DNA from 3 places in the Alteromonas sp. ABV4_150 genome. Region 2 is predicted to be linked to each of the others. Evidence: predicted binding sites of a transcription regulator. Region 2 holds the regulator's gene; each other region holds the start of a gene.
What was found. Region 2 encodes LexA, which represses DNA repair genes until DNA is damaged. Its sites were predicted from a motif close to TACTGTATNNNNATACAGTA; they were not measured.
Positions count from the first base shown of each region.

Region 1: the regulator LexA is predicted to act here: its motif matches at 6,261-6,280, upstream of uvrD (DNA helicase II).
Region 3: the regulator LexA is predicted to act here: its motif matches at 2,676-2,695, upstream of dinB (DNA polymerase IV).

Region 1 is NZ_CM149971.1:1,405,562-1,413,903, forward strand. It holds gene ACYX4M_RS06090 (MJ1255/VC2487 family glycosyltransferase) at 1-179, shown strand, start outside; gene lptM (LPS translocon maturation chaperone LptM) at 231-428, shown strand; gene lysA (diaminopimelate decarboxylase) at 428-1,678, shown strand; gene dapF (diaminopimelate epimerase) at 1,714-2,544, shown strand; gene ACYX4M_RS06110 (DUF484 family protein) at 2,541-3,236, shown strand; gene xerC (tyrosine recombinase XerC) at 3,242-4,162, shown strand; gene ACYX4M_RS06120 (HAD-IA family hydrolase) at 4,183-4,923, shown strand; gene cysE (serine O-acetyltransferase) at 5,044-5,841, opposite strand; gene uvrD (DNA helicase II) at 6,339-8,342, shown strand, end outside.
Region 2 is NZ_CM149971.1:1,705,097-1,713,438, forward strand. It holds gene ACYX4M_RS07445 (hypothetical protein) at 1-1,912, shown strand, start outside; gene lexA (transcriptional repressor LexA) at 2,025-2,651, shown strand; gene coxB (cytochrome c oxidase subunit II) at 3,246-4,409, shown strand; gene ctaD (cytochrome c oxidase subunit I) at 4,420-6,048, shown strand; gene ACYX4M_RS07465 (cytochrome c oxidase assembly protein) at 6,200-6,787, shown strand; gene ACYX4M_RS07470 (cytochrome c oxidase subunit 3) at 6,811-7,704, shown strand; gene ACYX4M_RS07475 (DUF2909 domain-containing protein) at 7,721-7,930, opposite strand; gene ACYX4M_RS07480 (SURF1 family protein) at 7,976-8,342, shown strand, end outside.
Region 3 is NZ_CM149971.1:2,311,954-2,320,295, reverse strand. It holds gene ACYX4M_RS10155 (ABC transporter substrate-binding protein) at 1-273, shown strand, start outside; gene ACYX4M_RS10150 (MBL fold metallo-hydrolase) at 318-1,208, opposite strand; gene ACYX4M_RS10145 (DUF1653 domain-containing protein) at 1,272-1,520, opposite strand; gene dinB (DNA polymerase IV) at 1,571-2,644, opposite strand; gene nqrM ((Na+)-NQR maturation NqrM) at 2,852-3,085, opposite strand; partial or broken gene ACYX4M_RS10130 (FAD:protein FMN transferase) at 3,095-4,121, opposite strand; gene nqrF (NADH:ubiquinone reductase (Na(+)-transporting) subunit F) at 4,241-5,473, opposite strand; gene nqrE (NADH:ubiquinone reductase (Na(+)-transporting) subunit E) at 5,494-6,102, opposite strand; gene ACYX4M_RS10115 (NADH:ubiquinone reductase (Na(+)-transporting) subunit D) at 6,106-6,738, opposite strand; gene ACYX4M_RS10110 (Na(+)-translocating NADH-quinone reductase subunit C) at 6,749-7,513, opposite strand; gene ACYX4M_RS10105 (NADH:ubiquinone reductase (Na(+)-transporting) subunit B) at 7,503-8,342, opposite strand, start outside.

The DNA of each region.
Region 1 (8,342 bases), 300 kb from region 2:
AAGAGTGGCTCGAGGCGCCTGAAAACGAAGCCATTGCCTTTCCAGATAACCCGAATATCCTAATTGACTGGCTTAAAAATAAAGACTTTTCTGATACCAAAAGCCTGTGCGATACGCTTTGGAAAAACGTTCAATACGGCGATAAAACACAAGAACGTTTATTGGCTCTTGCAATTTAACACCGCAATGCGATGATAGCGGTATTTGTCGTATTCTTTGCGGGATTTTTCGTGCTTAAAAAGTCAGTTGTTTTCTTGCTAACACTCACAGCATTGTGTGGCTGTGGTTATAAAGGGGCGCTTTATATTCCTGACGCGCCTGCACAAAACACCTCTACTGAACCAACGTCTTCTGAAAGTGCAGAAGCCGCTGATTCATCTAGCGCCAATACCCCCTCCCCCGCAACTACTTCTGGAGAGCTGAACTAGTGGATTTTTTCGCCTACAGCCAAGGTCAGCTGCACGCTGAACAAGTAGCTGTTTCTGATATTGCAGCCCAGCACGGAACGCCGGTTTATATTTATTCACGCGCTACGTTAGAGCGCCATTGGCATGCCTTTAACGATGCTATCGGTGCACATCCTCACCTTGTATGTTATGCAGTAAAAGCTAACTCAAACATTGGTGTATTAAGTGTTTTAGCGAAGTTAGGATCAGGCTTTGACATCGTTTCAGCGGGTGAATTGGCGCGTGTTATTGAGGCCGGTGGTGACGCAAGCAAAGTGGTATTTTCAGGCGTAGGCAAAAAGCACGACGAGATTCGCTATGCCTTGGAACAAGGCATTATGTGCTTTAACGTAGAGTCAGAGCCAGAACTTCATCGCATTAACCAAGTGGCTAGTGAAATGGGTGTGCAAGCTCCGATTTCGCTTCGCATAAACCCTGATGTGGATGCTAAAACTCACCCTTATATTTCTACGGGATTGAAGGCCAACAAATTTGGTATTGCTCGTGAGCGCGCACTTGCTACCTATGAGCTAGCTGCATCGCTACCACATTTAAATGTGGTTGGGATGGACTGTCACATAGGCTCACAACTTACTGAAATTGGCCCATTTGTAGATGCGCTAGAACGACTACTTCTGCTTATTGATGAACTGGCTGAGCGCAACATTATTATTGAGCACTTAGATGTAGGTGGTGGTCTTGGCGTAACTTATAACGACGAGCAACCGCCTCATCCAAAAGCCTACGCACAAGCCATGGCTGAAAAAATGGTAGGTCGTGAGAACTTAAAGCTTATCCTTGAACCTGGTCGCGCTATTGCAGCTAACGCTGGAATTTTGGTTACTGAAGTTGAATTTATCAAAGAGGGTGAAGAAAAGAGTTTCGCTATCGTCGATGCTGCCATGAACGACTTATTGCGACCAGCCCTTTACTCTGCTTGGCAAAATATTATTCCTGTGAAAGAAGAAAGCACGGCAGCGCTTCGAACCTATGACGTTGTAGGGCCGGTGTGCGAAACCGGTGATTTCATTGGGAAAGATCGCGAATTAGCCATTGAACCTACCGACTTACTTGCTGTACGCAGCGCCGGTGCCTATGGTTTTGTGATGGCCTCAAACTACAACAGCCGCTGTCGTCCAGCGGAGATTATGGTAGACGGCGATAAAGCAATTGTGGTTCGCGAACGAGAAAAACAAAAAGATCTCTGGCAAGGTGAGTACAAACTTCCGTAAACTAGAGACAAACTAACAAGATAGATGCGCGTTTAATGCAGGTTCAATTTTCTAAAATGCACGGCTTGGGTAACGATTTCATGGTTATTGATAACGTTACTCAAAACGTCTTTTTCTCCAAAGAAAAAATTCAGCAATTAGCTAACCGAAACTTCGGTATTGGCTTCGACCAGCTGTTGATGGTAGAGCCGCCATACGACCCTGAACAAGATTTCCACTATCGTATCTTCAATGCAGACGGCTCAGAAGTAGAACAATGCGGCAATGGCGCCCGTTGCTTTGCGCGTTTTGTTAAACAAAAGGGCCTTATTAATCGCAATAAAATAGTGGTAAGCACCAAAGCAGGAAAGATGGTGCTTTACCTAGAAAAAGACGGACAAGTGACCGTTAACATGGGCAAACCCGAGTTTGAGCCTGCGAGTATTCCGCTTACAGCCAACAAGCAAGAGAACACGTATATTTTACGTGTTGGAGAACGCACCTTGTTTATTGGATCAGCGTCGATGGGCAACCCTCATTGCGTTATGGAAGTTGACGACGTTGATACGGCCGATGTAGCCGAAATTGGCCCACTTGTTGAAAAGCACGAGCGCTTTCCCGAGGGCGTAAACGTGGGCTTTATGCAGATAATTAACGACTCACATATCAAACTTCGCGTATTTGAACGTGGTTCAGGTGAAACTTTGGCCTGCGGCAGCGGCGCATGTGCAGCAGTTGCAATTGGTCAAATACAGGGTAAATTAAGTAAAGACGTACGGGTAGATTTGCCCGGAGGCAGCTTACGTATACGCTGGCCAGGCCCAGATAGCGTGTTAAAAATGACAGGGCCTGCCGAACACGTATATGACGGACATATAAATTTATGAGCGAAATATCAGGGCAATCTAACGCCACGCAATTAATTGAGCCATTTAACGACACAACGGAATTGTCGAGTGCTGATGTGCGCGCGTTCTTATTACAAAACCCTGAGTTCTTTGCAGAGCATGCCGACATTCTCGAAAAAATTAAGCTTCCCCACGAACACAAAGGCAGTGTTTCACTTGTAGAAATTCAGAGTGATCAGCTTAGACAAAAGGTCAGACAGCTTAATTACAAACTAAATCAGTTAGTCACTATAGCGAAGCAAAACGAAAAAATTTATCGCGTTTATACCGATTTGAACGTACAACTACTGCGCTGTGAGAGTGTCGCCGAAGTGCAGTTTACCTTAGAAGATGTGCTGCAAGAGCGTTTGCAGTTGTCCTCAGCAGTAATCAAAAGCTTTAAAGGTCCTCACGCTATTCCTGAGCTGCAACAGCGCCTCTTCACGGAAAAGCGCTTTAAAAATACCAACTTCTTCTTTGGTCGTTTGTCACAGCACGAACGCCAGCTGCTTTTCGGCGAAAGCCCGGCAGAATCTGTCGCGTTAATGCTACTTGGTGACAACCGTGAATTAGGTATTTTGGGAATTAGCAGCAGCGATGCCAGCCACTTTACTCCAGACATGGATACCCTTTTGCTTCAACAGCTTCAGCAAGTGCTTAATATCATCTTGCCTGAAATGATGGGATATTAGGTGAAGTGTCTACGGACGCCTTAATCAGCGAACCCTGCCAGCAATGGCTAGATAAGTTTCTGCTTCATCTTCAAGTGGAGCGCGGTTTATCCCTACACACCATCAAAAACTACCAGCGCCAGCTAACCGAAGTGGCAAAGCTACTTGGCCTTTACGAATGGTCTGGGCTCACGCCAAGCGATATTAAGCGCGTTATGGCCGATGCCAAAATGTCTGGGCACAGCCCGCGTAGTATAGCACTTAGACTATCGGCACTCAGAACCTTCTGCCAATACCTAATCGACCACCAACAGCTATTCAGTAACCCCGTAGAAGGCATTCAAGCACCGAAACAAGGAAAGCCGTTACCAAAGCAGCTGAGCGTGGATGAGATGCAGCAGTTACTTAATGCGTCGCCTCAAAGCAGTGACGATGATGAAGGCATGCAGTTAAGGGATGTAGCCATGTTTGAGCTGCTTTATGGCTGTGGCCTGCGCTTAAGCGAACTTACCGGGCTTAATTTAGCCGACTGTTTGAAAGACGGTACGGTGAAAGTCATAGGTAAAGGGAGTAAACAGCGAATATTGCCATTGGGTCGACACGCACAAAAAGCGCTAAATGCATGGTTAAAAGTACGCCCTGCTTATGCGTCACCTTACGAAAGTGCAGTATTTGTCAGTAAGCGTAAAACTCGAATATCAAATAGGCAGGTTGCTAACCGCTTGGATAAAATGGCAAAAGAGCAATCTCTGTCGCAAAAAGTAAGCCCCCACAAACTGCGCCATTCTTTCGCTACTCACGTACTAGAATCCAGCGGCGATTTACGTGCGGTTCAAGAACTGTTAGGTCACGCTAACTTGTCGACAACACAAGTTTATACCCATCTCGACTTTCAGCACCTTGCCAATGTGTATGATGCGGCTCATCCGCGGGCGCGCAAAAAGTAATACTAACTTAAGGTTTCACCATGCAGTTTTTCAGGTCTATTAACAACGTCGAGGCGATGACCTTCGACCTTGACGACACCCTTTACAATAACGAACCTATTATTCGACGGGCCGAAGAAGCGCTTCAAGCGCATATTGCAAAACACCATAAGTCAGCTGCCGCACTATCGTTAAACGACTGGTTAGCACTAAAGCGAGCAGCTATTAAAAAGGATTTGCGCTTAGCCTCTGACATGGGTCAGCTTAGACGTGTAGTGCTTACTGCTGCGCTGTCTAATACGACCCCTGAAAAGTTAACAACAGACCTGACCAGTAATGGTGAGCTAAGTGATGCAGTAGAGGCATGTTTCAACTGCTTTTACGATGCAAGAAGCAACTTTGAGCTCGCGGACGATGTGCACGAAGCGTTAAAATCCGTAAGCAGTAAGCTGCCGCTCATAGGAATTACTAATGGTAATGTAAACGCAGAAAAAATAGGGATTGATGGTTATTTTGAAACCATTCTCCACGCCAGCACATCGCGCCCGATGAAACCAGCCCGCGACATGTTTGATGAAGCCGCAGCACATTTACACATTGCACCGAAACACATTCTTCACATAGGCGACAATATTATCAAGGATGTACAAGGCGCGATTAACGCTGGCTATCAAGCCGCATGGTTTGCCTGTAACAGACCCATGACGCTAGCGAATGAACCTGTAAGCGTATTGCCTCACGTAGCACTAGACAACCTCAACGAGTTAACCGACTTCCTATGAATAATGGGGTCAGAGTACTTTAATAGCTTAAGCGTGGGGTCAGAGTACTTTAAACTTTTACGAAGTATAAAACGGGAAATGTACTCTGACCCCATTATTAATGTACTCTGACCCCATATTTTAGTTATCTTCTAGGACGTTTTGGCGCATGGACTCGCAGGGGCTTTGACAAACCGGTCTGCCAACCACTTTTGCTGGTACGCCCACCACAGTGACATGGGCTGGAACACTGTTCAGTACAACGCTACCAGCGCCGACTTTTGAGCCTTCACCGATTTCGATATTTCCTAGGATCTTGGCACCTGCGCCAATTAACACACCTTGGCGAATTTTGGGGTGACGATCGCCTGACTCATTACCCGTACCGCCTAGGGTTACGCTCTGCAAAATAGACACATTATCTTCTACTACCGCAGTCTCACCCACCACAATACCGGTAGCGTGATCGAACATAACACCTTTGCCAATTCGCGCAGCTGGGTGGATGTCTACACCAAAACTTGATGAATTACGGCTTTGCAAAAATAAGGCTAACTGGTGGCGTCCGTGAACCCAAAGATAGTGCGCCATCCGGTGCACCTGCACGGCGTGGAAACCTTTAAAGTGAAGCAAGGGAGTTAGGTAGTCATTCACTGCGGCATCCCGCGCATTTATCGCGATAATATCGGCGATAGCTGCCTCGCTAATGCCAGGCTCTAATAAGTAAGCTTCGTCGAACACCTCACGTATAGCAATCGCAGGCATCACGTCATCTGCCATTTTGTTTGACAAAATGAAGCTTAGCGACGACTCGAAATTATGGTGCGCAAGAACACTTGCATGCACATAGCTAGATAGCAAAGGTTCGTTGTCAGCAACAATTTGCGCTTCTTGTTTGAGCGTCGACCAGAAATCGATGGGCGTTGAAAGTGCGGTCATGAGCATGTCCCGTTAGTGTGCTGTCTGTGTGCCAATATACGTCGTAAAAAATTGGGGCCGTGTGCTTTTTCAGCTTGCCTAAAGTGGCTTAACTCTTTTGCTAACTCTCGCCTTGTATGAAAGTGCAGAGGTAAACAAATGAAAGAACAGAAAGTTTACCCGAGTTTGGCGTGATGCAATACCGATGTGATACCTGCCAAGCGCATAATTCGATCAATTTATCGTATTAATTCGTTATAGCTAATAACTGTATCTTTTATTTGCGTACCCATGAGCCTTACGTCGGCCACACTAGGCTCTGTCACTGCTTAATTAGAACGGTTAAAGCGCCCGTTTCTTTCATTGAGAGGCGTGGATAACCGAACACCTTAGATAGGCAAAAAAACGCGCTTTTATTTAACAAAAAGGGCGAAAAACTGGACTGTATAAATTAACAGGCTGATGGCATAATAGCGTGCTGCTGAATGTGTAACAATATCAACTAACAGGTGCCAACTATGGATGTATCTCGACTGCTAGACGAGCTTAACGATAAACAGCGTGAAGCAGTAGCAGCCCCATTGTCTAATGCTCTAGTATTAGCTGGCGCAGGTAGTGGTAAAACCCGTGTATTAGTACATCGCATTGCGTGGTTGATGGAAGTCGAAAACATCGCACCTTTTTCTATTTTAGCGGTTACCTTTACCAATAAGGCAGCGAAAGAGATGCGTGGCCGTATTGAATCATTGATGGGCCGCAGCCTACACAATATGTGGATTGGTACCTTTCACGGGCTTGCACATCGCCTATTACGCGCACACCACGCTGAAGCAAATTTGCCTGAAAATTTTCAGATTATCGATTCTGACGATCAGTACCGTTTGATTCGCCGCATTTTAAAAGCCATGAATTTAGATGAAAAGCATTGGGCCCCTCGTCAAATCCAGTGGTACATAAACGGTAATAAAGACGAAGGCCTGCGTCCTCAGCATATCGAGACCCATGGCGATCATATCCAAAAGACCATGCGTGAAGTTTACGCTGCATATCAAGACGCTTGCGACCGTTCAGGCTTGGTAGATTTTGCCGAGTTATTGCTGCGCGCTCACGAGTTATGGGCAAAGAACCCTGAAGTGTTGGCCCACTATCAGCGCCGTTTCCGTGCTGTGTTAGTTGACGAGTTCCAAGATACCAACAATATCCAATATGCATGGCTTCGCATGCTTTGTAGCGGCAACAATAACAACATTATGATTGTTGGCGACGACGATCAGTCTATTTACGGTTGGCGCGGTGCAAACGTAGATAATATTCAGCATTTTCTTAAAGACTTTAATGAACCTACCACTATTCGTCTTGAGCAGAATTACCGTTCTACTGGGAACATTCTGAAAGCAGCGAATACGGTTATCGACAACAACACGGGCCGTTTAGGGAAAGAGCTGTGGACAGAAGATGCCCAGGGCGAACTTATTTCTGTCTATGCCGGTTTTAACGAACTCGACGAAGCCCGCTTCATTGTTTCAAAAATTAAAGACTGGCTAAATCAAGGCAACGCCCTTAGCGACACCGCTATTCTTTACAGAAACAACGCCCAGTCTCGAGTACTGGAAGAAGCCCTGCTACATGAAGGGTTGGCCTATCGCATCTACGGTGGTTTGCGCTTCTTCGAACGCCAAGAAATTAAAGATGCCCTTGGCTATATGCGCATGGTCAGCCACCCGCACGACGATGCTGCTTTCGAGCGTGTGGTAAACACTCCAAGTCGCGGTATTGGTGAGAAAACCCTTTCACAAGTGCGCGACACTGCACGTATGCATAACTGTTCTATGTGGCAAGCCAGCCAGCTGCTTATCAACGAAGGTGGCTTTAAAGGCCGTGCATTAAACGCTATGCAAAGCTTTGTTTTGCTTATTACCGAGCTAGAGCAAGCCACGCTAGACGAGCCTCTTGACCAGCAGGCCGATAAAGCCATTCGCCAGTCAGGCCTGTACGCCATGTACCAAGCAGAACGCGGAGAAAAGGCCCAGGCTCGACTTGAAAACTTGGAAGAGCTGGTCAGTGCTTGTAAGACTTTTATCGTACCTGAAGAAGCGGAAGAAATGTCGCCGCTGGCCGCGTTTTTGGCCCACGCTTCCCTTGAAGCAGGGGAAACCCAAGCAGATAAAGACCAAGATGCTGTGCAAATGATGACTATCCACACTGCAAAAGGCCTTGAATTTCCATTGGTGTTTCTAGCTGGCGTGGAAGAAGGTATGTTCCCTAGCCAGATGACCAACGACGAACCAGGCAGGATGGAAGAGGAACGCAGACTTTGCTATGTTGGTATGACTCGCGCTATGCAAAAGTTGTATATCACTTACGCAGAAAGTCGTCGATTATATGGTCAAGATAAGTATCATACGGCTTCGCGCTTTATTCGCGAGATGCCAGCAGATTGCGTGGAAGAAGTCAGACTAAAATCCACTATATCGCGGCCTGTACACAATCGCTTTAGCCAAGCTACCTCGCACGCCAGTTTT
Region 2 (8,342 bases):
TGGTGTAAAAGAGCTTGTATCAATTAATGAGCGAAGTGTGGGTACTTTTTCGTTAGAGGGAAATTCGCTCAAAAATACCTACGTATATCCCTATAAACTGCCCACTAAAGGTGAAATTAGGGGCGTGCATTCCCAGGATGTTGACGGTGACAATAACGATGAGATCTACCTTCTTACACAACAGGGTATGTCTGTTATAAAAGACCGTGAAAGTAATGCCGAAGCGGTGTTCGTTGTAGAAGGAAGTATAGTTTCTGGATTGTTTTATGACGTTAATGGCGATGGGATTGATGAAGTCGCTTATTTATACGGTGATGACTATTATGATCCGAACGCGATTGTCATTGTTGATGTTCAAACGGGTGAACAGTTACAGCAGTATGATATCGACGGCGTAAATAATATTGCTTTTGGTAATGTAGATGATGACGCTTCGATAGAGATGGTAACGAACAACGGTTACGTATTTGACATTGATAGTGGTACCAACCAATGGCTGTATGGCAGCGGGTTTAGCAACATGTTTGTTGTGGTGGGCGATATGAGTAACGATGGTGTCGATGAAATCATCGGTGCTGATAGTTGGAACCATATCTCAATTTACTCAGCAGTATCGAAAAACAGTTTAGCCACGCTGGAACATCCAGACATTTGCGATATAGCCTACACCAATGAAAGCTCCGCTGCTAAAGGGCTCGTGGTGGTATCCGAATGTCAGTGGGGACAGGTGAAAGGCTTTGTATTCGATGCGGGTCAAATTTCTGAGCAGTGGGCTATCGCTCACAACACGTACAGTGCTATGTCACTTCTTATCGATGATTTAGATAACGACAATGTGCCCGATATCATTTGGACTGGTGACAACCAAGTTTTAGTCGCACAGCAGAACGCTAGCGGTGAGTACGCATTGACAGATATTGAAAGTGCGCCGCGCGCTTATACATATCACGCTGCAGGCTGGGCTCACTACGGTGACAATGACGAAAGAGCTGTCTTTGTCAGTGACACAAGCAATTACGATTCATCTATTCAAATTCTATCAGTAAACAAAGACGATGAGTTTGCGATAAGTGGCGAAGTTGGTGAAGACGCCTATAACTACAGCAAGCCGGTCGTTACAGATTACAATAATGACGGTGTGGGTGAGTTATTAATAGGGGCGCTGGACTATAATTCGTCGTTCAATGTGGTGAGACTTTCGGATAATTCTGTTCAGTGGACACTGAGTCAAAATCACAACAGTCAAATATCATTTATTGAAGCACTAGATGTGAATAACGACAGTTACGCTGATGCAGTTGTCGTGGAAAACGATCGACTTAAAGCGTTTGATATTGAAAATCAGGTGCTAATTGACGCGATAAACAACGACTTTTCAATCAACGCGCTGGCTGTTTCAGAAAGTAATGGAGTGCATTATTTTGCTGTCGGGGGGTATCGTTCGTTCAAGCTCTATAAAATGCAGGACGGTGAGTTCGTTGAGTTAAATGAGTTGGAAACTACTTGCGATCAACTGCTCACAGTAAATTTTGATAGCGATAGTGACCTTGAGTTTGTGTGTCTGGATAGAGATTATTCAACTATCAATGTGTATGACGTGACAAGCGAAGCGTTAGCATTGAAAGAGACTATAGCGCTGTCTTTTTACCCTCAGAAGATAGCAGCTATACCAACGACATCGTCTAACCAGTCGATCCTCGCCATCCATCAGCCAGATGATTACGACTATTCGTATGATTACTATGACAGCATCGGGTACCAAGTAGTTGAGATTGATAATAAAGGGCATACGGTATGGCACAGTCCATTATTGGGGCTGCAAAACGTTGATGGTATGCGTACCCGCCAAAACAGCGATGGAGAGTTGGAGCTACAAATAGGTAACTCGGACATGGCCCTTCTGGCAAAATAAGGATACTGCACTTGTCGCAGACTCATGCGTGTAGCAAAAGACGCGGCAAGTGCTTGTTATTTGTTTTTAGGTGTATATACTTACAGGAACTGTATGAACAGACAGGTCTTTTATGCGCCCACTCACAGCTCGACAAACTGAAGTTTTAGAACTTATTAAAACAACCATGCAAGAAACGGGAATGCCGCCTACACGTGCGGAAATTGCTCGTCAACTTGGTTTTCGTTCTGCCAATGCAGCAGAAGAACATTTGAAAGCATTGGCGCGTAAGGGCGTAATTGAAATTTTACCTGGTACCTCCCGTGGTATTAAGCTCAATATCCCCCTTGAGGATACAGCACCAGAAGAAGAAGGTTTGCCTCTAATCGGGCGCGTAGCGGCTGGTGAGCCAATTTTGGCGCAAGAACATGTAGAATCGCACTACAAAGTCGATCCTGCTTTGTTTCAGCCTCAGGCAGACTTTTTGCTTCGCGTAAACGGCATGAGTATGAAGGACATCGGTATCTTAGATGGTGATCTCCTCGCGGTGCATCGCACGACTGATGTCCACAATGGTCAGGTCGTTGTGGCGCGGGTGGATGAAGACGTTACGGTTAAGCGTTTAGAGAAACGCGGTCGTGAAGTGTTACTCCATGCCGAAAATGAAGAGTTTTCGCCAATTAAAGTAGATCTTGCAAGCGAGCCTTTTGCTATAGAAGGTATTGCCGTGGGTGTCATAAGAAACGCCGACTGGATGTAAGGTTTTAACATCTTCAGCGAAAAGCGGCGCCCTAGCCGCTTTTTTAATGCCTTTTGTTGCCATATTTATGCTAGTTTTCTCAAGTTAGCAGCGCGCAATACCTCGTATAATCATGACCTCAAGTATAAATATTAAGCAGCACGCAAAAGCCATTCTGCCTATGAATGAATTTTTAGGTATGCATTCATTATTTGAAAATTTGTTTGAAAATTTGTTTGAAAATAAATATCGATAGCGCGTTACTCGTTGATTTTTCGCTCAAATGATTGCTCGTAAACTCACATGCGTTGTTCAAAATGCGCGTTTGATTTTACCCCGTCTCAACAGCTACCAATTTACTCCTTTATTCAAAACGTAACGTTAGGCTGCCATTGCAAATGATTAAAAATTGAACATTTCGTTAAATTTTTAACAGAAAAGACTAGACGGCACGGAATTATTGCGCAATTCTTAGACAAAGATTAACAAAATAATAACAATGGCTCTAAATTTGTTTTACAAGTTGAGGTTATGGGTCAATCGTTCGCAAACCATTTGGTAGGGCATCGCGCAAAAATATCAGCGTTTTTGGTCTTGCTATTACGGAGGTGCTGAGTGAAACAACTAACGACCGTTTTCGCAAAATGGTGTTCAACTATACCGTTTTTGCTTTTTTCTCCTTTGCTTCTTGCCCAAGAAGTCAGTGAAGAGGCTTCTTCACTTAATCTAAGACGCGGTGCCACCGACATCAGCGGGCAGGTTTACGACCTGCATATGCTGATGTTCTTTATATGCGTAGGGATTGCGGTTGTAGTGTTTGGGGTTATGTTTGCCTCAATGTATCTGCATCGGAAGTCTCGTGGTGCTAAGCCGGCTAACTTTCACGAAAACGTGAAGGTTGAAATTGCGTGGACCGTTGTTCCTTTTCTTATTCTAATCTTTATGGCTGTGCCTGCGGCGAACACCCTTATTGCAATGGAAGACACATCTGAGCCAGATATGACTGTGCTAGTAACAGGCTCACAGTGGAAGTGGCACTACAAGTATATGGACAGCGACGTAGAGTTTTATTCTCTGCTTGCTACTCAACGCGAGCAAATAGAGAACAAGTTTCAAAAAACAGATAACTACCTGTTGGAAGTTGACCGCCCATTGGTTATCCCTACTGGAAAAAAAGTACGCTTTCTTATCACTTCAGATGACGTTATTCACTCTTGGTGGGTACCTGACTTTGCTGTGAAAAAAGATGCCAACCCCGGCTTTATTAACGAGTCTTGGGCTAAGGTCAACGAGCCAGGCATTTATCGGGGGCAATGCGCTGAGCTATGCGGAAAAGACCATGGTTACATGCCAGTCGTGGTTATCGCTAAAGAACCCGCTGAGTTTGATAAATGGATGGGCGAACAAGAAGAAATTGTTCGTCAAGCCAAAGAAGAAGAGCAGCGTCTACTTTCTATGAATATGTCTATGGACGAATTAATGAAAGAAGGCGAGCGCGTTTATAACGCTACGTGTGCAGCCTGTCATATGCCAAATGGTGAGGGCTTACCAGGTGTATTCCCAGCACTTAAAGGCAGCAAGATGGCGTTAGAAGATCAACAAGGTCACATCGACATTGTCCTACATGGTAAGTCGGGTACGGCTATGCAGGCGTTTAGCAAAATGCTTAGCCTTAAAGAAATTGCAGCGGTAGTCACTTACGAACGCAATGCGTGGGGTAATAACACGGGCGATATGGTTCAGGCCAAAGACGTCAATGCAGTGGCAAACGGAAACTAGGAGCAGAAAAATGAGCAAAGCAACTGAAGTTATTTCGCCAGATACCTCTGCGCCTCACAGTGGTCACCTACATGATGACCATGAGCACCACGATCATATTCCCAAAGGAATAACGCGCTGGCTGTTTACTACTAATCACAAAGACATTGGCACACTCTACCTGTGGTTTGCCTTTATTATGTTTTTAGTTGGCGGTGCAATGGCCATGGTGATCCGCGCTGAATTGTTTCAGCCCGGCCTACAAATTGTTGAACCAAATTTCTTTAATCAAATGACTACGGTGCATGGGCTTATCATGGTTTTTGGTGCCGTAATGCCCGCTTTTACGGGGCTAGCAAACTGGCTTATCCCGATGATGATTGGGGCTCCAGATATGGCGTTGCCGCGGATGAATAACTGGAGCTTCTGGATTTTACCTGGCGCTTTTTTAATTCTGCTTAGCTCGCTATTTATGGAAGGTGGTGGCCCTGCCTTCGGGTGGACTTTCTACGCGCCGCTTTCAACAACCTATAGTGGCGATTCCACCGCGCTGTTCGTGTTCTCGGTTCACATTATGGGTATTTCCTCCATTATGGGCGCGATTAACGTGATTGTGACTATTTTCAATATGCGTGCGCCGGGTATGACCTGGATGAAAATGCCGCTATTTGTGTGGACGTGGCTTATCACCGCATTCTTGCTTATTGCCGTTATGCCCGTACTTGCCGGTGCGGTAACCATGGTATTAACGGATAAGTTCTTCGGAACGAGTTTCTTTGATGCTGCAGGTGGCGGCGACCCAGTTATGTTCCAGCACATTTTTTGGTTCTTTGGGCATCCTGAAGTGTACATCATGATTTTGCCTGCTTTCGGCATTATCTCGCAAATTGTTCCTACCTTTTCCAGAAAGCAGCTATTTGGCTATGCGTCTATGGTGTACGCCACAGCGTCTATCGCACTGCTTTCATTTGTGGTGTGGGCTCACCACATGTTTACCACGGGCATGCCGGTGTACATGGAGATGTTCTTTATGTTTGCCACCATGCTTATCTCGGTTCCTACTGGGGTTAAGGTGTTTAACTGGGTAGCAACCATGTGGCGTGGTTCACTAAGCTTTGAAATGCCAATGATGTTTGCTATTGCCTTTATTGTTCTGTTTACCATTGGTGGCTTATCAGGGTTAATGCTGGCGATAACACCTGTGGATTTCCAATATCATGACACCTACTTTGTTGTGGCTCACTTCCACTACGTTCTGGTAACTGGGGCAGTCTTTTCAATTATGGCGGCCGTGTATTACTGGTTGCCTAAATGGACAGGCAAAATGTACGACACTACCTTGGCTAAATGGCATTTCTGGTGCTCCTTGATATCGGTAAATGTCTTGTTTTTCCCTATGCACTTTGTTGGTTTAGCAGGTATGCCACGTCGTATTCCTGACTATGCATTACAGTTCGCTGATTTCAATAAATGGATAAGCTTGGGTGGTTTTGCTTTCGGCTTATCTCAGCTGATCTTTCTTGCCCTGCTTATCAAGGCGTGCAAAAAGCAAGGTGAAGCAGTATCGGCGCAAGTTTGGGATGGCGCTGAAGGGTTGGAATGGGAAATTCCATCACCTGCGCCTTACCACACGTTTGAAACACCACCTGTCGTGAAGTAACGGTAGGTGGCGTTTGTGAATTAGCCATTCTTGTAAAGTGCTAAAAAGCAGCGGTAAGGATGGCATTCACATAGTGCTGACAGTGGAGTAAATAAGCGGTTATACAAGCGTTTAACAAGCTTCACTAGTGAAGTTACCCGGAGGTTGCGTAATGTCACAGCAAAATGCAAATAACAAGATGGTTATCAAGCTTGTTGCTATTGTCATTGGCATGTTTGGCTTTGGCTTCGCCTTGGTCCCCTTGTATGACGTATTTTGTGACGTAGCGGGAATTAATGGCAAAACTGAGAACACGGCAGCAGTTTACCAATCAGTTGAGATTGATGAGTCACGTGAAGTGACCGTAGAGTTTATCACTCGCACCAATACTGGAATGCCATGGGAGTTTCGCGCCGAAACTAAGCGTGTGAAGGTGCACCCTGGCGAGCTTAACACGGTATCGTTTTATGTGAGAAACCCTGCATCAAGTAACATCGTTGCTCAAGCGATACCTTCTGTATCCCCCGGCACAGCGGCGCTCTACTTAAACAAGACAGAGTGCTTTTGCTTCAATCAACAGCCATTAGAGGCGGGAAGTGAGGCCTACATGCCCATGCAGTTCTACGTCGACCCGCAGCTACCCGAAGATATAACATTTTTTACCTTGCAGTACACACTCTATGACGTCACAGCGCGAGCCAGTGACCTAACGACAACACCGAATCCCTTTATGGCTTCAACCCCATCAACTGGTGAATAAGCAGAAGGGATAAGGAGAAGAAAATGCAAACCGAAGTACAGAATCACGAATACCAAAAATACTATGTACCCGCACAAAGCCCATGGCCCATCGTAGGCGCCGTGGCGCTGTTTCTTATCGCCGTTGGCGCAGGCAATTATGTGGTGCAGGCAACTAGAGGTGAAACCGGTTATGGAGGACATATCCTCTTGGCAGGAATAGCCGTGCTGCTAGTTATGCTAGTGGGCTGGTTTAAAAACCAAATTGATGAGTCTATGGCCGGGCTTTACAGCGACCAGCTAGGCCGTTCCTATCGACAAGGGATGAGCTGGTTTATTTTCTCTGAAGTGATGTTTTTCGCCGCGTTTTTCGGTGCGCTCTACTACGCAAGGTTTATTTCGGTTCCGTGGCTGGGTGGGGCTTCAAACAATGCTATGACCAATGAAGTCTTGTGGCCGACTTTTGAAGCCATGTGGCCGCTGGTATCAACGCCAGGAGGCATTACCACGCAAGAAATGAGCGCTGCTGGGCTACCGACTATCAATACAATTATTCTGCTCATTTCATCTATTACTTTGCACTTCGCCCATGTGGGGTTAGAGCAAAACAAGCGCAAGCAATTAACGCTAATGCTGGGTGTCACTATTTTACTTGGGTGTGGGTTTTTGTTCTTGCAGGTAGAGGAGTATATACATGCTTATCGCGATCTAGGGCTTACGCTTCAGTCAGGCATTTACGGTAACACCTTCTTTATGCTGACCGGGTTTCACGGCATGCATGTGACTCTTGGAACCATCATTTTAATTGTACTGTTTTTTAGAGTATTAAAAGGTCACTTTACGCCAGAAAACCACTTCGCCTTCCAGGCGGGAAGCTGGTACTGGCACTTCGTAGATGTTGTGTGGGTCATGCTCTACATCTTTGTTTACGTCCTTTAGATATAAAGCCTCAAACTCAATACGGTCTTGGGTTTGGGGTAATTAAGCCCGTACCAATAGCGATAAGAATGATAACTACGATGATGGCTGAAGTGAGCACACGTCGACCAATATACTTACTCATTGGCCCCTTAGAAGTGTCGTTTTTGATCATGATGCGCATCGCCATGAACAAATTCACAATCATGTACAGCACCAAAGCAATAAGGATTATTTTTATCAGCATACTTACCTCTGTTTTTATTCTCATTATGCAGGGTGCGAGATAATCATGTCCTCTCACACTCGCCATATTATTCCTTGGTTACTTACGGGCTTTAGTGTGGCGATTATGTGCGGTTTAGGCTACTGGCAACTAGATCGCATGGTCCAAAAGCAACAACGTTTAGCTAGCATAGCGCAAAAGCAAAGTAATGGAACCTTGAGTTTAGAAGAGGCACTGATTCACACTGATCCAAGAGATATCACCGTTTCTTTCAGTGGTTCATTAGATGCAAATCACATATTGCTTTTAGATAACCAGGTACAAAACCAGCGTGTAGGGTTTGACGTAATAGCGCCTGTGTACACCAATGCCGGATGGCTTTTAGTGAACTTCGGTTGGGTGCCCGCGCCAGATTTAACTCGCACTTTACCGG
Region 3 (8,342 bases), 610 kb from region 2:
CTAATTCAAGATGATGTACAAGCCCAACTAAATAAAAGGCTTAATTTTCTGCCCGCACACCCGAATGCCAAAATAAGTGATGTAAGCTTTGTTCAACACGGAAGCTCAAATTTAAAGAAGGCCGAAGGAGTAGTACAGTTTTTCGACCGCTCTACGAGTAGGGATTATTATCAGCCGCTCAGTAACATTCTTGTAGATTTCATGGAGACAGGAAAGGTAGATAAAGCAGCATTAGAAATGGAAGCAGTTAGACAGCGGCTCTTCGATTCATAGGAAGTTTCGAGCCGCGTAGTTGTGTAGTTAAATAAATTCAGCTTCTACGCATCTTTATAGAGTGTAGCTATCCACTTCTCTTCATTGATGAAGTTCCAACTCCAGTCGGCCCATTTTTCATCTAAGCCCTTCGCCTTTACTTCATCAAGGGTTTTGCCGTCTTGCTTAAGTGCTTTCACGTAGTTGAAAGTTTCGCTGATCATAGCTAAAAACGCGGTGTATTCTTGCTTATTGCTGATATCGCCATGACCGGGAATGATTATGGTCTCGTCATCTATTTTTGCTAGCAACTGCTCTACCGATTCCATGTAGCCTTCTACATTGCCACCAGCACCCTGGTCAATATAGGGAAAACGACCGTTAAAGAATAAGTCGCCCGTGTGCATGACGTTAGGTTGCTCAAACCACACTACGCTATCGCCATCGGTGTGGCCGACGGCTAAATGCATTACATGAAGGGTTTCACCATTAAAGTAAATTTTAATCCCGTCTTCATAAGTGATGGTTGGCAAGGCTTCAGGTTTTACCTTTTCATCATCTGCAAGTCGAACGCGCACATTCTCATGGGCGAGAATGGTGGCACCTTTGTGACTATGGAAAAACGTATTAGAACCCGTGTGGTCACCGTGATAATGGGTGTTTATTACATATTTGGGTTTATCGCTGCCTAGCTCACCTAGCTGAGCTGCTATTTTTTCAGCAAGTGGCGCAAATTGATCGTCAATGATCAAAACGCCGTCTGCCCCAGCTGATACACCAATATTTCCACCTGCACCTGTAAGCATATGAACAGAGCCTTTTATCGCTGTTGCTTTAACTTCGACATCGGCAAATCTATCTTGTGCATTTGCGGTGTTGACCGTCGAATAAAATAAAGGACTAGCAGCAATGAATGCGGCCATAATATGTGTGCTAAAACGAGGGGCAGTTTTCATTATTATTTCCTTGTAAGAAGTCTGTTTAGATAAGACCTCTTACACTATGACCTAATTTCACAATTAGATCATTTTTTCATCATCAGGAATATCACCCACATAAGCAAAACGAGGGAGTGTTTCCCCATCTCTTTCTACCGATTCTACAAACATCTCAAGGGGACGAACCCATAAAGCCTTTTCGCCATAACACGGACGATATACCACTAACTTGCTTTCATCTTCTGAGTGGGTGGCTACTTCGTAAACATCGTATAAATTGCCTTTATAATGCTTGTAACGACCGGGGGTTTTAAGTTGCATTGAATCCATAGTGACCTTCAAGATATATGTTGCGTCAGAGAATAAGGCGCTAGTGTTAATTAAATCTGCTCAAAAGGCAAAACCAGCTGCTGTGTCGATTGGTCGGCGGCAAGGCCTATATGCACGCCTACAAGACGGATGCCACGCCCTGTTGCTCGCTCAAAAGCTTCCTGCATTAATGTACGAAAATAAGCTTTATCTAGCGTGGCACAGCGATGCTCAACCGTGGTTAGCTGAAAGTCGTTAAACTTAAGCTTTACGCCCTGCGTGCGAATACGTACAGGCTTGCCCGTCCGCTTCTTATGGTTCTCCATTCTTTCCTGAAGCTTTTCAAACAAATGGGGCAGAAAGTCGATACATTGATCGATAGTATGAATGTCCTCGCTTAGCGTGCGCTCTACGCCTATAGACTTGCGCTCTCGTGATACCGACAACTCTCGCTCATCAATACCGTGAGCCCGTTCCCACAGCACACTACCGAATTTACCCAGCTCTTTCTGAATACGTTCGAAAGGATACTGACGAACGTCATTGCAGGTATTAAGCCCCATGCGCTGCAGCTTTTGCATAGTAACTTTGCCCACGCCAGGAATTTTCTTTAGCGGCATTTCTCGTACAAACTCATCAAGTTTATCGGGAGTGATCACGCAAATGCCGTCAGGCTTGTTTTCGTCGCTAGCTACTTTTGCTACGAATTTGCAGGGCGCGACCCCTGCTGAGGCGGTAAGACCTAGTTCGCTTTCAATACGAGCACGAATTTCTTCAGCTATTAACGTAGCGCTGCCACCACAAAACTCACTGTTAGTAACGTCCAGATAGGCTTCATCTAACGATAGGGGTTCAATAAGATCGGTATAGTCTGCAAAAATTTTACGTATTTTTTGCGACTCAGCGGCATATACCTCCATACGGCCTTTCACTAAAGTAAGGTTGGGACATAGTTTTAACGCATACGCGGTAGCCATAGCAGAGCGTACACCAAATTTACGGGCGGGATAATTACAGGTAGAGATAACACCGCGACGGTCGGCACTGCCGCCAATAGCGATGGGAATATTGCGCAAAGCTGGGTTGTCGCGCATTTCAACTGCGGCGTAAAAACAATCCATGTCGACGTGGATAATTTTTCGCATCACCTGCCTTCATTCTTTAGCTTTAAAGTAAAACTGTACAAAAAGACAGTATATTATTAATAGTGCTGAATTACACTATCTAATCATGGCTTCTAAATCGAAGTAATGGCTCGCACTTAAATTTGAAGGCAGTGCTAAAAAACAAAAAAGCGCTGTCGATTTACTCAAACAGCGCTTTTAAATACTAAGTCAACGATGTGATAAGCATTACAAAATTTGGTTTTGCTTCCACTCGTTTAATTTTTTCTGACGGGCTTCTTCTTTTTCCATACGTGACTTTTTACGGTCGCAAGGTTCTGGACAGTCACAGGCCTTTTCAATACCTAGTGCGCCTAATCCGCCGCAGCTTCCAGAAATTGATTTTTTCTGAAATAGGTAGCCAACGGCCATAGCTAGTACCATTGTTAGAAAGAAACCAAAAGCAAGAATGAATGTAGACATAGCTACCCCCTAATTATGAACTGTGACCAGTTTATCAAATTCTGGCGACGCATACTCTTCAAATCCGTCTTCTGTGCGACGAATGAGGAATACAGCAAGTTGCTCTTGCTCAGCAACCGCTATTGCTTGTTCCCATCCCATCACATTAAATGCCGTAGCCAAACCGTCTGACGTCATAGATGAAGGGTGAACAACGGTGACCGACACCAAGTTATGTGAGATAGGTTTACCGGTAGTCGGGTCTATTAGGTGCGAATAACGAACACCGTCTTCTTCGTAATAATTACGATAGTCACCCGATGTAGCGACCGCGTTTTCACCTATTGAGACAACTTTTTGAACTGCGCGTTCAGTAGTAACCGGCTTTTCAATAGCAATAAGCCATTCACTGCCGTCTCCTCGCTCGCCTTTTACGCGCATTTCCCCACCTATTTCCACAAGGTAGTTTTCTATACGGTGCTTTTCAAGGATCTCTGCCACTTCGTCAACGCCAAAACCTTTAGCAATAGTCGACAGGTCGACGTACAGCATAGGATGGCTTTTCTTTAAGCCTGTAGGCGTCGTTGAAAAGCTTCTTGTACCCTACATATTGACGAATATCGTCGATGTCTGTCTGACTTGGTACTTTTTCAGGGCGCTTAGTCGGGCCAAACCCCCACAAATTAACCAATGGACCAACGGTAACATCAAGCACACCACCACTAAGATTTGCCAAGCGCAGGGCTTCATTAACCACGGTTAACGTATCTGGCGACACCGCGAAGTTATCGGTATAACGATATTGATTAAAGCGTGAGAGCTCTGATGTAGGGTCGTAAGTAGACATCATCTTGTTAACCTCAACAAGACGGGCATCTATTTCAGCCTGTAAGCCTTCTACCGGCGTTTCAGCTAGAAGGTATTTTACATTGTAGGTTGTGCCCATTGTTTGCCCTTGAAGGTGCACTACAGGCGTTTTTTCGTCGCTACAGCTTGCAAGTACAAGAATACCAATAGCAACAAAAGCGAGAAAAATTCGAATACCGAATCGGATCACGATGTTGTCCTTAGCTAATTTGCACATTTTTCACTAACAATGTGCATTATGCGTTTTGCTTCAACAAAAAAGGGGCTTGCGCCCCTTTTAATATGCTCATTAACTTTTAAACGAGTAGCTTAGCCACCGAAGTCATCTAGCATGATGTTTTCGTCCTCAACACCTAAATCTTTAAGCATGTTGATTACGGCCGCGTTCATCATAGGTGGTCCACACATGTAGAACTCACAGTCTTCTGGTGCAGGGTGATCTTTCAAGTAATTCTCTAGAAGTACTTGGTGGATAAACCCTGTGTAACCTTCCCAGTTGTCCTCTGGCTGAGGATCTGAAAGTGCTACATGCCACTCAAAGTTATCGTTTTCTGCTGCTAGCTCGTCGAAGTCTTCTGTATAGAACATTTCACGAAGTGAACGTGCACCGTACCAGAAGCTCATCTTACGCTTAGACTTAAGGCGACGAAGCTGATCGAAGATGTGAGAACGCATTGGGGCCATACCTGCACCACCACCTACGAATACCATTTCGTTTTCAGTTTCTTTCGCGAAGAATTCACCGAATGGACCAGAGATAGTCGCTTTGTCACCTTCTTTCAGGCTCCAAATGTACGATGACATTTTACCCGCAGGTAGGCTTAAGTTATTAGGTGGCGGCGTAGCGATACGCACGTTCAACATAATAATGCCTTCTTCTTCTGGGTAGTTCGCCATTGAGTAAGCACGAATAGTCTCTTCGTCTACTTTAGACTCGATGTCGAAGAAGCCAAAACGCTCCCAGTCACCGCGGTATTCTTCAGGAATATCGAACTCTTTGTACTTAACGTGGTGCGCTGGCGCTTCAATCTGAATATAACCACCTGCACGGAAAGGTACACTTTCACCGTTAGGAATTTTAAGCTTAAGTTCTTTGATAAAGGTTGCTTTGTTATCGTTAGAGATAACTTCACAATCCCACTTCTTAACGCCAAATACCGACTCTTCCAACTCAATTTCCATGTCTTGCTTGATAGCAACCTGACATGAAAGACGACAGCCTTCGCGCGCTTCACCTTTAGTGATGTGGTCTAGTTCAGTTGGAAGGATTTCACCACCACCTGAGTGTACATCTACACGACACTGACCACATGAGCCACCGCCACCACACGCAGATGATACGAAGTAACCTGCGTCAGCTAGTGCACCAAGAAGTTTGCCACCCGGTGCAGTTTTGATTGCCTTGTCTGGGTCACCATTGATAGTGATAGTTACATCACCACTTGGTACCAATTTAGACTTGGCAAACATGATAATAAATACCAGCGCTAGAACGATGGCAATGAACATGCCTACGCCTAGATATATTTCTACATTATTCATTTATATGCTCCCGAGCTTTCTTACAGCTGAATACCAGTGAATGACTGGAAGCCTAGTGCCATTAGACCCGCGATCATAAATACAGAACCTAGACCACGAACACCATCAGGCATATCAGCATATTTAAGCTTTTCACGTACTGCTGCAAGCAACACAATTGCTATTGCCCAGCCAATACCACTTCCTACGCCGTAAACAACGCTTTCGGTCAAGTTATATTCACGCTGCACTGCGAACGCTACACCACCGAAGATTGCGCAGTTAACAGTAATAAGCGGAAGGAAGATACCTAGCGCGTTATAAAGCGCTGGGAAGAACTTGTCTAAGCTCATCTCTAGGATCTGTACCAACGCTGCGATAACACCGATAAACGTTAGGAAGTTAAGGAAGCTTAGGTCAGCTTCTGGGAAACCTGCCCATGCTAATGCGCCTGGAGCAAGAATGTTTACATAAATAATTTGGTTAACGGGTACAGAGATACCTAGTACCACGATAACTGCGACACCAAGACCCATAGCAGTTTTAACTTTCTTAGATACCGCTAGGAATGTACACATACCTAAGAAAAGTGATAACGCCATGTTCTCAACGAAGATTGAGCGAACAAATAACGACAAATAATGTTCCATGACTTACTCCTTAGGCTCTACTTGCTCAGGACGGATAGTACGGATAACCCAAATCATACCGCCGATTAAGAAGAATGAGCTGAATGGTAGGATTAACAAACCGTTACCCTGATACCAGCCACCGTTTTGAACCAGTGGAAGGATTTCGAAACCTAAAATAGTACCGAAACCAAATAGCTCTTTAATTGTACCAATTACAACTAGAATGAAAGAGTAACCCAAGCCGTTACCGATACCATCAAGGAAGCTCATTAGAGGTGGGCTCTTCATGGCGTAGGCTTCAGCACGACCCATTACGATACAGTTAGTAATGATAAGACCAACGAATACCGACAGCTGCTTCGATATTTCATACGAATACGCTTTCAGGATTTGGTCAACAACGATTACCAACGACGCAATGATAGTCATCTGGATAATAATTCGAACGCTAGATGGGATCTGGTTACGAATTAGTGAAATAAACAAGTTTGAGAACGCTACAACGCTTGTAAGCGCAAGCGACATTACCAATGCTGTTTCCAGCTTAGTGGTAATTGCCAGTGCTGAACAGATACCCAATACCTGTAGGGCGATCGGGTTGTTGTCCAGGATTGGCCCAAAGAGGGCCTTTTTCATTTCTTTAGTATCTGCCATGAGACTTCCCTTATGAACGCCATGCTTGGTTCTTCAGGAACTGGCCGAAGCCTTGCTCGCCTACCCAGTAACGAATAGTGTTTTCAACACCGTTGCTGGTTAGGGTTGCACCTGAAAGCGCATCGATAGTGTGAGGATTGCTTGGGTTAGCATTTTTCACTACGCGAATAGCAACTTCGCCATTTTCGTAAAGCTCTTTGCCGTCCCATTTGTCCTGCCAAGCAGGATTTTGCACTTCACCACCTAGTCCTGGCGTTTCTTTTTGCTGATAGTAAATAAGCTCGCGAACCGTTTGGCCGTCTGCGTCTACCGCTAAGAAACCGTACATAAGATCCCAAAGGCCGCTGCCGTGTACAGGAAGGATGATACGAGAAACATCACCTGCGTCGTCGCGAACTAAGTAAACACTTGCCACGTTAGGGCGGCGTTGGAAACCAACATTGCTGTTAGTTACCTTAGTGCTGTACTCAGTTTCTTTGGCTGCTTTATACATATCGTAATCTGGCTTAGGCGCTTCTACGAAAGTACCTTCGTCAAGATTAACAAAACGCTGCTCTACTCGCTCGCTGTACGTGCTTTCAATTGCGCTATTGCTCATGCCCATTTCATAAAGGCCTGCAGCGTTAAGAATGTTGCTCTTTTTATCTAGAGCTGCGTTTGTTTGTTGTAAAGAGCGAAGGCCAACAGCCGCGCCAGAAACAACAATTGAACAAACTAAACATACGGCAACAACAATACCTACCGTTTTGCCTAAAGATTCTTTCTTAGCCGACACGTGCTACCCTCCGCTTGATATTGCTTTGTGCGACGAAATAGTCGAACAGTGGCGCCCACAAGTTAGCAAATAGAATTGCTAGCATTACACCTTCAGGGAAGGCTGGGTTTAGGACGCGGATTAGTACCGTCATGAAACCAATGAAGATACCGTAAGCCCACTTACCTTGGTTTGTGAACGACGCAGAAACTGGGTCTGTCGCCATAAAGAACATACCAAAAGCAAGACCACCAACAACAAAGTGCCAATGAGCAGGCATTGCAAACATAGGGTTCGTATCGCTGCCGATTAGGTTTAGCAAGGTTGCGAAGAACGCCACACCAATTGCTACACCAGCAACAATGCGCCAGCTTGCTATACGCATGTACATGATGAACAAGCCACCAAGAATAATAGCAAGGGTAGACACCTCACCCGCTGAACCTGAGATAGTACCGATGAAGCTGTTCATCCACTGATCCATGTTCGCGTAATCAAGGTTGCCAGAAGCCGCTTGGCTTAGAGACGTTGCACCAGAATAACCATCTGCCGCTACCCATACTTGGTCACCTGAAATTTGCGCAGGATACGCAAAGTAAAGGAATGCACGACCAGACAATGCTGGGTTAAGGAAGTTACGACCTGTACCACCGAATACTTCTTTAGCAATTACAACACCGAAGGTAATACCTAGTGCAACTTGCCATAGAGGAATAGTAGCTGGAAGTGTTAGTGCGAACAGTACCGATGTAACGAAGAAACCTTCGTTAACTTCGTGCTTGCGCACAGACGCGAACAATACTTCCCAGAAACCACCTACCGCGAACGTTACCGCGTAGATTGGCAGCCA